Regions from separate parts of the Paenibacillus sp. B1-35 genome, predicted to be linked through region 3. Evidence: riboswitches for the same ligand, from Rfam matches in the RefSeq annotation. Region 3 holds a riboswitch; each other region holds the start of a gene.
The links. A riboswitch is a leader RNA that binds a small molecule or an ion and turns the genes downstream of it on or off. The one in region 3 is predicted to bind cyclic di-GMP.
Positions count from the first base shown of each region.

Region 1 (3,148 bases), on a different contig from region 3:
GACACATATAGTGCGGGACTTGTGAGTTCATCAAGCTATATTCGGGTTGGAAGCCAAAGTGGCTATGTGAGACAATCGCTGACAAGCAGCTTGCGTGATGTTCAAGGGAATGTCATTCAAAAAGGTATTGCTTACCGGGTCTTTGTGCTTACGGTAGCTGACAATAGAAGCGGCTCCTCGAATGCTTTGTCTTCGCCTTCTGGTGAATTTTCCTTGGTAGATCAATCCGTGCAGGCCCCTACGAATGTGTTTGTGGCGAGAGAAGGAGCGAATGAATTCAAGGCCTACTTCTCGAAGCCAAGCAGCGACAACGGAATTGCCTATTATGGAGTAATGGTCGTTCCTTCCGTATCGGCAGATTCATTCAACCTGGATCAGGCGAATCGTGTGGGAGGAAATAATTATAAATTGGTAAGCGTGTCGGGCGATGGATCGACCATGTTCTCGTTGTCCGATAATGATGTATACGGAAATCCAATTCGCACTGGTGTTGCCTATAAAGTATTTGTGGTGTCCGTAGCGGATGGACGATATGCAACGGTTAATGCTCTCTCAAATGCCTCTAATGAAATCATTGTTGGAAACTGATAGTAAATCAAGCCAATGGCAAACAGACTGAACGGCATAGAATAATAGCATTTTATAAGAGCCTCGAATGCATTTCGAGGCTCTTATGCATTCATAAGGGAATTATTTTAGGGATAAGAGGGATTTTTATGCTGGTATTCAATGATAAGGAGTAATTTTAACATTAGGTCTTCAATCGACAATTTTGTCGAATGAAAAAAGGAGAGGAAACGAATGGAAATGTTAGAAAAAACGCAGTTTAGGGGTGTTTTTGTCGGAAAAAAGTCGAAAAAACACTTAATTACAACTAAAAAATGACAAAAAATGATTGTCCGTGTCGAAAATTTGAAAATTGATATGAAAAGGTATTAATCTTTTCATTTAAGCAGCCGATATAAAATATGGGTCTGTAGTTGGATAATTATGAACAGGTATCCAGCATGCTGATATGTAATATGTACTTTAGACCTAATCACGCGATACATGTCACAAGAACTAGTGCGTAAACAATGTTATGACATTCTTGCCTGGTAATCGATTTGCAACAATCAATGGAGACATCAAGAAGAACAACATCAGGATTAAAAGGCAAACCCAGTCGAAAGTTGGGGGCGCAAAGCCTCGGGCCTAACGTCTATTGGATTATGGCAGCCGGGCTGCCATTCGAGTTGCGGTAACCAAACAACGGTTATTTGGTGACAAGGCTATTCCCAATGGCCTTTTTTTTGCGCACAAAGGTTGGGGTAAATGATGGAAATTGTGTTGCTGAAGTGGGACGAATGTACTTCCTATAAAAACATAGCTTCGTTGATGGATCGATTTATCCCGTATGTTACGCCTGAAAAATACAAACGGTTAGACAGACTTCGAGAGCGTAAAGATCGTTACCGCGTGGTTGCAGCTGATATATTGGCTCGCATCCTGCTCTCTCGAGCGCTGAACCGATCGAACGACGAGATTGTTATTCGTACTCATTCATTCGGCAAGCCGTATATAGAGGGCAACCCGGTATTTTTCAACATCTCTCATGCCGGTGCATTCATTGCAGTGGCATTGGATAGAGCGCCAATCGGGATTGATATTGAGCAAGCAGGGGAATGGAGCATGGATGTGGCTAGGCTGATATGCTCGCCGCGTGAGCTGGAATTGCTTGCAAATACGGACGACTGCCGTGCGCGTCAGGAATTGTTTTTTTACATATGGACGGCTAAGGAAAGTGTGTTGAAGGCAATTGGTGTAGGTCTCAGTCAGCTTCCAAGCACTTTCGAAATCGTGCAGGAGACAGCCGTACCTGTACAGCGTAATCAATTATGGAAAGTTAATCATTATTATGTAAAGCAATATGTCGTTCCTGAAACAGGCTATTGTATGACTGTGTGCGCACAGCATATGGATTTTGCCAAGCAAATAGAGTACATCACATGGGAGCAGTTGACTCATTGGTTTATGAAATGGGTTGGATCGTGATAAAGGAGAGGACGAAGATTGGCTTTCATGGAATTGACAGTAGAACGATTGACAGGCTATGACGCACATTCTATTGAGCTGCCTGAGGAGACGTTGCGTCTTCTGAAGGATCATTCGACCGAGCATTCGGTCAAGTTGGAATCCGTCATATGCGGAGCGTGGGCAACGCTGTTGTCTCGTTTCTACAACTCACAGCAAGTAACTCTTCATGCCGTTCAATCGAGTAATGGCAATGGCAATCATACCGTAGTCAGCCAGGATGACGTGACCATGCAAGGAATTATGAACATTCATAACAGTTTGTTGGCTTGCACAGAAGGGCGTAACCTGACTTGCTCTGAAATAGGAATAGACAGCGATGTAGCAACATACTGCTGGTACGGAGCAGATGCTCAACCGATGCTTCCGGAGGGGACACAGGAATGCGGTTTGCATTGCTGCATCCAATCTGTTGATGGAGTTGGTTCGACACTGCTGTTTACCATGTACTATAAGGAAAATCATTTCCAATTATCGACGGTGGAGAAGCTGGCGGAGTATTTCCTGCAACTGTTGCAGGAAATGGTTAAGCACCCTCAGAAGCGCATTGGCGAACTGGAGATGTTAACGGAGCAGGACAAGCACCAGTTGATCGAAGGAATGAATCAGACTCGGGTAGATTACCCGCATACATTTACAGTTCCGGCACTGTTCGAGGAGCAGGCGCAGCTTCATCCTGACCGGGTAGCTGTAAAGGAAGATGGCCGTGACCTGACATATCGTGAGCTGAATGTGCGTGCGAACCAATTAGCGCGCAGATTGCAGAGTCGGGGCATTGGCCGTGAGCATTCCGTCGGGATTATGGCAGAACGAAGTGCGGAGATGGTTATAGGGATATTGGCTATCCTCAAGGCAGGGGGAGCTTATGTACCTATTGATCCGGATCATCCTCAAGATCGCATTCAGTACGTTTTGGAAGACAGCCGCACGAAGCATGTGCTGTTAAGCCGTTCATCACAGGCGGATTTGCCTGCTAACATGGAGCTTATCTATATTGATGACCCGACACTTGCTGATGAGTCAGGAGATAATTTGGCATCTATCAATCAGCCGGAAGATCTTATTTATATTATTT
Region 1 is NZ_JBCHVJ010000003.1:152,652-155,799, forward strand. Features, by position in the region: gene ACQ5BJ_RS12525 (copper amine oxidase N-terminal domain-containing protein) at 1-588, shown strand, start outside; cyclic di-GMP riboswitch class I at 1,145-1,231, shown strand; gene ACQ5BJ_RS12530 (4'-phosphopantetheinyl transferase family protein) at 1,315-2,034, shown strand; gene ACQ5BJ_RS12535 (amino acid adenylation domain-containing protein) at 2,062-3,148, shown strand, end outside.
Region 1: linked by a shared signal. The riboswitch ahead of ACQ5BJ_RS12530 (4'-phosphopantetheinyl transferase family protein) and the one ahead of ACQ5BJ_RS23205 (CAP-associated domain-containing protein) in region 3 are both predicted to bind cyclic di-GMP.

Region 2 (3,148 bases), on a different contig from region 3:
AATATCCAGAGCTTTCAACGTAACGGCCTCGCCAACTTTGCCTGAATGAGAAGTGTCGTCGTCAGCAATGGACTTGCTCGTATCTTTATCGACGAACTTGATACTGATAGGAAGATCCATCTTCTTGTAGAAGAAGGTGTATTCGTTGTCCTTGGCCTTGAACGTGTACTGAACCTCAGTCTTCTCAGGTGTGTAACCTGGAATGTCCAGAGCCTTCAACGTAATCGTCTGTCCGATTGTGCCGGAGAGAGAAGAGTCGTCGTTAGCGATGGATTTACCTGTTTCTCTATCTACGTACTTAATCGTTAACTTATGTGGAGCTAGCGCATATCCGAACCATATGGTTTTATTAGGCTCCTGAATCGTTAACGTTTCTTCTGTAGGATCAGTACCCTTTTTCAATACATAGTTATCAAGCTTCGGAGCAGGCACCTTGTATTTCGGCCCTATGTCCAGCGCGTCCTTGCCGTTGACGGTGAAGGATCCACTGTACAACTGCTCTGCAAGATCCACACGTTCAACAACCTTGCCGTCTGCGTTAATAGGCTCGCCTTGGTCATTTACCTTGTAGCCTTTCACAAGTATGGAGCCTTTGCCGAAGCTGACTTGCGGCACTTCAAACTCTTTTGATGTACGTTGTTGATTCACATCTGTGTATTCCATGGTAGTTCGCCCGTTTGTCGGGTAATTGACATCGGCGCTTGGATTTTTGGAAGAGTCCATTTTGATGGTATATGTCAAGGTTGCCGGACTTCCTTCTACGATGTTGCCAACGTCCCATACAAACGTTTCAGAAGCTGCATCCCATTTCACTGTCCCTTGAGATACTTTATAGTCTTGATTTTCAACAGGCGCATTACCCTTGAAAATAAGGTTAAACATTTCACCCATCGGATCCTTGACTACAGCATTTTCAGCCGCGTAAGAGATTTTCCCTGCCAGTTCAGAGAAAACCTTCTCCAGCTCCGCACTGTCAGATGGGTAATAGTTGTTTGCTGAAGCGCTGTTTTTTAATACATATACAGCGTTAGCATCATTGCCGACCTCAAGCCCGATCGAATAAATGTTGATTCCTGCATCCTTGGATGCCTTGGCTTGAGATATCGTAGGAATTCCATTGTCCTTAACCGTATAGTTGCCTATCGTGTATCGATCCCCGAACAAGCCAGAGGATAATTGATAGCTGTTGCCTGAACCGATAGTCTTGGTGTAGTCAAAATCTGATAATACAAAGTTGTACTTATTGTTGGGCCATGAATAAGAGGCAGCTTTTTTTGCAGGAGAACTGAACGTTGGCGCACCGTCGCTGAGCAGCACAATAAATTTATTTTTGGCTGAACTCTTGGTAGCTAATAAACGATGTGCTGTGTAGAGAGCGCTTTGTATGTTTGTCCCTCCGGAAGCCGAGATACCCTTAATATTGTTCAGGAGCTGCTGTTTATCATTCTGGCCAAGGAATCCGGATGATGTGTCCTCTGAGCTGGTGCTAAACGTGACAAGAGCAATTCTTGTTTTGACGTTGGAAAAAAGCAGCGTATTTACAAATTTCTCTGCTGCCTTTTTGGCATTGTCTAACCGTTTGTAGGATCTCATACTGTCTGACTTGTCTAAGACAAGTACGACATCGGTGTCACCGGCTTCAACGTTCTTCCCTTCGGCGGTTAGAGTAATCTGCCATTCTCCCGGCGTCCCGGTTGGCTTCGCTGTCTTGCTTAATTTCACAGCACCTGGTTCTGGCCAGATTGGATCTTGTGCGGCTGCATCTGCACTTTGCAGTGTGTGAGGAATAAACCCGAAGAACACGGCAAATACGCACAGCCATGTTACAGCTAACTTTACTCTACGTTTCATTCAATTCGCCACCTCATTTTTTCATTTTATTCCTCCCTTAACTACAGTGAGTCCATGCCTCCTCATTCTTATTTATATAGCTCAACGGAAAGTTAATTCCGTCGGAACCTCACATAAATAAAAAAAGTCCGGCTGCAATAACGCGATCGTTAGTTGCAGCCGGACTGTCATAGGTCATAAGACCGTTAGACTCCGAAGCTTTGCGGCCTAATCTTTCGATTAGTGTGCCCTATGAGATTTAATTAAGTGCTTCGTAAATGTAAGCGTAGATGACTGAGATCCTAGGCATAGGGAACTATCATGCTCAATATAGGTTAAGAGGAACAATTTGTCAATGATAAGAAAATACTAGTTGGTATACATACTACAAGTATTAACCTACTAGAGTTGAATCATACATCGGACAGAGTGTCGTATCTTACTCTATTACGAGAAATTGATATGCTAGTGAATTCAGATATAGAACATAAATATTCATTTGAATCGCCGCCATGTCCATATGATAATAATTAGAGTAGTAAGTTAAAAGACTGATTTGCAAATTCACATATGGTGTATACAGCCGGTAAAACAATCACCCCATAGGGCTTAAGATTTTTGTAAGGATTGAGTAAGGAATAAGAGAACACTGTCTTATACAATAACTATGAAGACATCGGGAAATTGGCAACTGAGTGAGAGGAGATACTGCCATGACGTATCTAGTACGTACACATCATCTGTCGAAGACGTTCCAAGACAAAGAGGTCGTCTCGAATGTAAATATGAATATTCGCCAGGGAGAGATCTATGGATTTCTAGGGCCGAACGGGGCCGGCAAAACAACGATCATGAAGATGATCACGAACCTAATTAAGCCTACGATTGGTCAAATCGAATTGTTCGGAGAAACATTAGCTCCTGATTCCTATCATCTGCTATCCCGCATGGGGACAATTATCGAATACCCCGTATTTTATGACAAGCTGTCGGCGAGAGATAATCTGGAACTGCATTGTGCATATATGGGGTATCACAATATGCATTCCATTGATGAGGCACTGGAGCTTGTGAAGCTTCATCATGTTGGAAATAAATCGGTCAAGGACTTTTCATTAGGAATGAAGCAGCGCCTCGGTATCGCGAGAGCAATATCGACGAAGCCGGAATTGCTTATGTTTGATGAGCCTATTAACGGACTGGATCCGATAGGGATTAAGGAGATCCGGGATTTGCTGCTTATGCTGAGCAAGCAATATGGCACGACAATTTTGATATCCAGTCATTTATTGGGTGAGATTGAGCTTGTCGCAGATAC
Region 2 is NZ_JBCHVJ010000004.1:417,441-420,588, reverse strand. Features, by position in the region: gene ACQ5BJ_RS16120 (MucBP domain-containing protein) at 1-1,851, opposite strand, end outside; cyclic di-GMP riboswitch class I at 2,003-2,090, opposite strand; gene ACQ5BJ_RS16115 (ABC transporter ATP-binding protein) at 2,544-3,148, shown strand, end outside.
Region 2: linked by a shared signal. The riboswitch ahead of ACQ5BJ_RS16120 (MucBP domain-containing protein) and the one ahead of ACQ5BJ_RS23205 (CAP-associated domain-containing protein) in region 3 are both predicted to bind cyclic di-GMP.

Region 3 (3,148 bases):
GAAAGAGTTCTACCCGAGGCAGGTAGCTCTTCGCGACCTCGACAAGCGAACCGTCCTGTGCCGCGGGCCCTCCGTTCAACGGCAATATGATGGGCTGCAGGAAGCTTTCCTGACGGAAACACAGATACTTCAGAAATTGAGCCATCCGAATATCGTTAGCCTTGTGGATCATTTCCAGGAAAACGGAACGCATTATATGATAATGGAGTATTGCAAGGGTATTTCGCTTGAACGCTTCATTGAAGAAGGAAGGCTTGTTTCCGTGGCCGATTTTCTGCGTGACACGATACTGCCGCTCGCATCTGCACTTGAATATGTTCACGGGCGTGGCATCATTCATCGTGATATCAAGCCGGCGAACATTATCATTGGAGAGGATGGCCAGCCGAAGCTGCTCGATTTCGGTTCTGCCGTATACTATGAGAAGACGGGACATCGAATTTTTACGAGCACGGAATATTCGCCGCTTGAATTTTACTCCGAAAAATCACGGCAGGGAGTCACGTCTGACATATACAGCTTTGCAGCTACGATGTATTTTTGCCTGAGCGGACGCACGCCAAATGATGTGACGAGGCGCTTGTTTCAAGGCGCTATTCCGATGATAGGAGCAGTAGCTGGAGCAGTAGTAGGAGTAGCAATGGGAGCAGCATTAGGCGGATTTGTCGGAGCGGCTGTGAGTACGAGTCTACTGGCAAGTGCTGCTGTCGCAGTACAGGGACGAGTCATGCTGGAGGTGGAGGCGCAAAAGGTGGGCTGCATCCGCTAAAATATCTGGCCGGTTTGTTCATGCAAGGACTCATCAGTCAATACGAGCACGAGAAAGCCAAGGATGCCTATTTATAGAAAGTGGCTGCTGGGCAAGGTGTATACAAGTGCGCGTCATATAGCAAGTTCTGGCGGTCTACAAGAGCTGGTTGGCATACCGTAGGTAATGAGATTCGGTGTCCTACGGAGACATAAATAGGATTTATATGATCCTGGGTTCTTAATACGACATCAATTTTGTCAGATTGATCAAATAGAGTTGCATATTCCCCACTCTTTTGACTAGGTTCATTGGAATCTCCAATTAACTTGGTTTTACCGCATCCTATTGCTGGAATGTTAAACAATACTCCCAAATGACTTGCTAATCCGAATCGTCTCGGATGAGCGACCCCTTGTCCATCACAGACTATTGTAATAGATATTTTACTGCACGCCTGTTGATTAACCAGATAAGCTCGATCTGCCAGCGGTTTTTATAAATCTCAGCGACTTGTTCTGCAGGAGAAGACATTTCTATGTACGGAATCCACCCATTCGCCATTGATGAACAGCTTCTTTGTGCTCTGCAGGAACCCTTCTACCTTCGGACTGATCTGAATCTGTGACAAGATGCAATCCTTCTATTTGGAAGTAGTACTGTGGTCGATAACTCGTACATTACATATGAATTCCCGGAGCAAGCAGATCAATCCCATTGCGAGGTCTTTTCGTGCATAGATATTGCTGGTAGCCTGAATAAGAGAGTAGTAGATCGATCACTTTCATGATCTTTTTTTTAAATGGGGCAGCTTCATGGAAGAAGTGCATGACGAACATAAATATCGTACTGGGTTGATAGAACGGGGACTCGATGAATTTTACGTACCTATAGGCACAATTGTATACAAGCTGTTCATTTACATGTTACTATAGATGACATATAACCTGTGTAACATTTGGATAATGGCAAACCCTAGCGAAAGCAGGGGACGCAAAGCCACGGGTCTAATGCATTTCACGATGCGATGACAGCCGGGTTGCCCTAATTGCGACATTACGTGTGTCTTTTTTAGTGCTGCGCTGCCATTAGGGCGGCGCTTTTTTTGTGCTATTGTAAAGCGTCCCTGGTGTCCATCTAATTTGATCACAGAATGTAAAAGAATAGGAGATGTAATGATGCGGACACGTTGTACAGAAACCAACAACGCAATATACCAAGAACAGCATAAACACATTAAAGCAGGCAGAATGCGGCGCATGACGATTACAGCTAGCGCTGCGCTGTTGGCCGGGATGCTTATCCATCAGCCGACCCTTTATGCAGCGGACAAGCTGGTCGGTAGCAAGATTGCTGTCACGAAAACGAACAATGCTCCGCAGGCAGGGGCAGACCAACTGCAAGGCATCACCATAGGAATGAGCGAGGCTCAACTATTCCAAAAAATCGGACAGCCGGTTCGCAAGGATCTAAGTGAATATGGCTTCGAGTGGTATATTTACAATCAGGATTATAAACATTACTTACAAGTTGGTGTTCAGGACCACAAGGTCGTTGCACTCTATACGAATGCGAAGGATTCTTATGGCAGCATTGGATTCGGTTCAACCAAGCAGGAGGTAGAGGCAGCCTTCGGATCTTCCCTCAGTCAAATTAGGAAAGGCAATACGATTTACAATATGGACAACAGCGGACAATATAGCCTGTACAAGGTCGGCGACATGTATGCAACCGTGTTCTATGATCTCCATCAACGGAATACGGTGACGGCTGTCCAGTTTATTGCCCAGGATGTTGAACTGGCGTTCAAGGGGTACTTTGGCACGCCTAGCAAACGATTGCAGACAAGCTTTGAGCAACAAATCCTCGATTTGGCTAATGCTGTGCGTGTCCGCGAGGGCATGAAGCCATTGAAGTGGAATGAAAAGGCTGCGGGAACTGCTCGCAAGCATAGCGACGATATGGGGCTGAGAAGCTTCTTCGATCATAACAATCCGGACGGCAAATCCCCGTTCGATCGACTGAAGGCGGACGGAATCGTATACCAAAAGGCAGGGGAAAACATTGCTGCTGGACAGTCGAGTGCCATCTTCGTTCACGAGAACTGGATGAACTCGAAAGGACATCGTTCGAATATTTTGGGGGACTTTTCTCATCTAGGGGTTGGTGTGTACTTCGGGGGGAAATCAAATGTATATTACACACAGAACTTCGTCACGCCGAACTTCGTCGACGATAAAAAGTCCGATGTTGTATCTCCTAGCCTCAGCAAACCTAAGGTTTTGACAGGAGATCCATTAGATGTAAAGGTCGAATATTCCGTGTCGGAGGCAGTATATTCAGCTTCATTCAGTCTTACTTACGACAGCCGCTTAACTCTTTTAGATATAAAGCCAAGCG
Region 3 is NZ_JBCHVJ010000008.1:139,690-142,837, forward strand. Features, by position in the region: gene ACQ5BJ_RS23190 (serine/threonine protein kinase) at 1-769, shown strand, start outside; partial or broken gene ACQ5BJ_RS23195 (endonuclease V) at 921-1,181, opposite strand; gene ACQ5BJ_RS23200 (hypothetical protein) at 1,254-1,379, opposite strand; cyclic di-GMP riboswitch class I at 1,706-1,795, shown strand; gene ACQ5BJ_RS23205 (CAP-associated domain-containing protein) at 1,924-3,148, shown strand, end outside.

Region 4 (3,148 bases), on a different contig from region 3:
AGTCCCGCAGTTTTTTGGATTACGCCAGCAGCTAATCCGATACTTAAATACCCTAGTAAGGTAGGGATACAATCTTTTACTCCTTGGATAAAGCTGTCTTCATCTTTCTGAGTCGAATTCATTTGGACATTCGACAGACTCATTTCATCCCCTCCTTATTTTTAAACATTAGAAGCTAACACACTAACTACTATGAAAAAGAGAAAGAAAATACGGTTCAATTTATTTGAACCGTTTTCCAGTAACAACATGAAATAGGTTAGGGTCGTTTTTCCAAAGTGCTTCTGTTTTCTCTGGCCCCACTTCTTTCACTAATTCTGAAAACATAATGTCATGTCTGATGTATTCCATCGCAATTAACACAAGTGCAGGGTCTTCTGTTTTTACCGCCCATGCCGGTGTGTTTGGCGAAAAGTTTGCAATTAATACTTCTTCATTGTCCCGTGCAACAATCGTTAAGCGACCATTCATACGTTCCTCAGCTACTTCTGGAGCCATATAATTGTGATGAGTCGTTACACCAAGCCGAATCTCAGGTGCTCCAAAAAGAATCGAAAAAACGTGGATATCCTCTTTTATCCGCCTATCTATAGCACCTTTTACAGAAGAGACTTGCGGTTCCCAAATCGACAACCATATTTCTTCTTCCGCTTTATCGATAATGTCAATCATTTCGGCCGCAACGCGTTCATCACTGCTGATGCGTCGAATGACATCTACTTCCTGTTCACTTTCTAACGCAGATAAATTCTTTTCCAGATAATCCATAGAATTATCAAAGTCATTACGCAAGCGACGGATTAATTCTTTTGCGGGTAAGGGTGCATAGGTTACAGGGTCAGAAGGTACTGTATAAACCGCACCTTTATCCATTAATTTTGCTAACACTTCGTAAATCGTTGAACGAGGTACACCTGACCTTTTACTTATTTCATATCCGGTTATGGGGAAATTTTTTAACAGCCCTATATACGCCTTACATTCATATTGCGAAAAGCCCCACTTCTGAAGTTCTTTAAAAAGTTCTTCCATGGCAACTCCTTTAGTAGTTAGTATGTTACTTACTATAAAATAAAATGGATTACCTGTCAAAGCAATCCTGGTTCCGTTTTTGAAAAATGATCGTCAGCCCACTGTTTTATTCCTGATTCTCCAACTTATGGACGAGGTATAATTACCCAAAAACGAAGGATAAATCCTTTTAAATCCATCCAAGGAACTATTTAGTTGCATGAATTTGACTTATAAGGAAAGTTATATTCCGTTATTATTTTGCGAACTCTGGCTCGTTCACCCACACTACAATACATCTCCCATCCTCCCTAAGACCTACTGCCCAAGCCTTTCCGGACATGAAGAATCTGTAAAAAAGCATTACAAGGAGTAACAAGGGAACGTTGCAGTTACAGGCTTGATGTCCAGTATCAAACCATATGGAATTAACATACATCTCCTTATTCCATCCGAATTTCAACATGATAGATTTCAACTGAATAATAATATCGTCCTATGTTCATATATTCACATTTGAGCCGCATGACCCATTAACGAAACGCGAAACTGCTGTATATTTAACGGTGTAAACATGTATCGTTATGCAAGAGTATGCATGTTTGCACAAGCACGACTAGGCAAAGCTAGGGAAATCTAGTGACGCAAAACTAAAGGGGCTAAGGAAGAAATTCTATGCCAGCCAGATGCCGATTAATAGAACCCCATCTCTATTCGTCGTATGCGTTGTTTTTGTATGATTCATGGCGAGATGCCCCCCCCTAGCTGCCTATTAATAAAATCTATTGATAGGAAGTGAATAACGGATGAAGACTGGGAGAAAGCGGAGTGCCCGAAGATTGTTCGCAATAACGGTAATGACCATCATGATGTTCGTATCTTCGTTGGCGCCGGCTTACGCAGGAACGACTGTTTCCGCAGCACAGGAACCTGTGGTCAAAAATGCAACAAAGGAAATCCGGAATGTCATGTACTATGGCGATTGGTCAATTTGGGGAGGACAAGGAAACTTTTATCCCAAGGATATTCCGGCCGATCAATTAACCCATTTGAACTATGCGTTTCTCGATTTTGATGCCCAAGGCAACCTTGTATTTACGGACAAGGATGCGGCTGTAGAAGCGCCTGTCGGCCAGGATGGCGTTCAATGGCAAGCGGCCAATGCAGGCATCCTTATCGCCCTGCAGCAATTGCGCGCTGAAAACCCGAATCTGAAGATCGGCATCTCTCTTGGCGGATGGTCGAAATCAGGCGACTTCGCTGCCGTAGCAGCCGATGCTTCAAAACGGGCGAATCTGATCCAAAATGTCATGAAATTCATCAAGTACACAAACATGGACTTCGTGGATGTCGATTGGGAGTTCCCGGCTGAAGTTCGACAGCCCGATTTGGTCGATAATAAGAACGATGAAGGCACGAAATACGCCATGCCGGAGGACAAAAACAATTATATTTTGCTCCTGCAAGATATCAAAAACGCATTGAATAAGCAAGGAGCCGAGCTTGGTAAAGCATATGAACTGTCTGTTGCGCTTCCAGCGCCGAAGAGCAAGATTGATATCGGCATTGATGTGCCAAGACTGTTCAACATTGTAGACTTTGCCAACATTATGACTTATGACATGCGCGGCGCATGGGATGAAGTAAGCGGCCACCATACCGGCTTGTATACGAACCCGAACGACCCGCTCACGGGCAACAACCTGTCCATCGACGAGAGCGTGAATTATTTGATTCAGCAAGGTGCTGAGCCGAATAAGATTGTGATCGGGGCAGCCTACTATACTCGCGGCTGGGATAAAGTGTCGCAAGGATCCGATCCGAATCATCCGGGTTTATTCGGGGATGCGGCACTATCCGCGAAGGATGCGGATCAGACTCCATCCCGCGGCGCGGTTGGCGAAGCAGCGCTCGCTATTGGGGACGGCGGCCGCCGAACAGGGATTTGGTCTTATCGCAACCTCGACAAGCTGAAGGCCACTTACCCGAATCTCAAGGAATATTGGGATGATGCTGCCAAAGCTCCATATCTGTATGATGGGACTACCGGCGTATTCTACACGTATGACAATGAAAGATCTATTCAAGAGAAAACGAAATATGTGCTTGAAAATGGTCTGGGCGGCGTCATTGCTTG
Region 4 is NZ_JBCHVJ010000002.1:808,692-811,839, reverse strand. Features, by position in the region: gene ACQ5BJ_RS11365 (AzlC family ABC transporter permease) at 1-143, opposite strand, end outside; gene ACQ5BJ_RS11360 (TrmB family transcriptional regulator) at 223-1,032, opposite strand; cyclic di-GMP riboswitch class I at 1,621-1,705, shown strand; gene ACQ5BJ_RS11355 (glycosyl hydrolase family 18 protein) at 1,818-3,148, shown strand, end outside.
Region 4: linked by a shared signal. The riboswitch ahead of ACQ5BJ_RS11355 (glycosyl hydrolase family 18 protein) and the one ahead of ACQ5BJ_RS23205 (CAP-associated domain-containing protein) in region 3 are both predicted to bind cyclic di-GMP.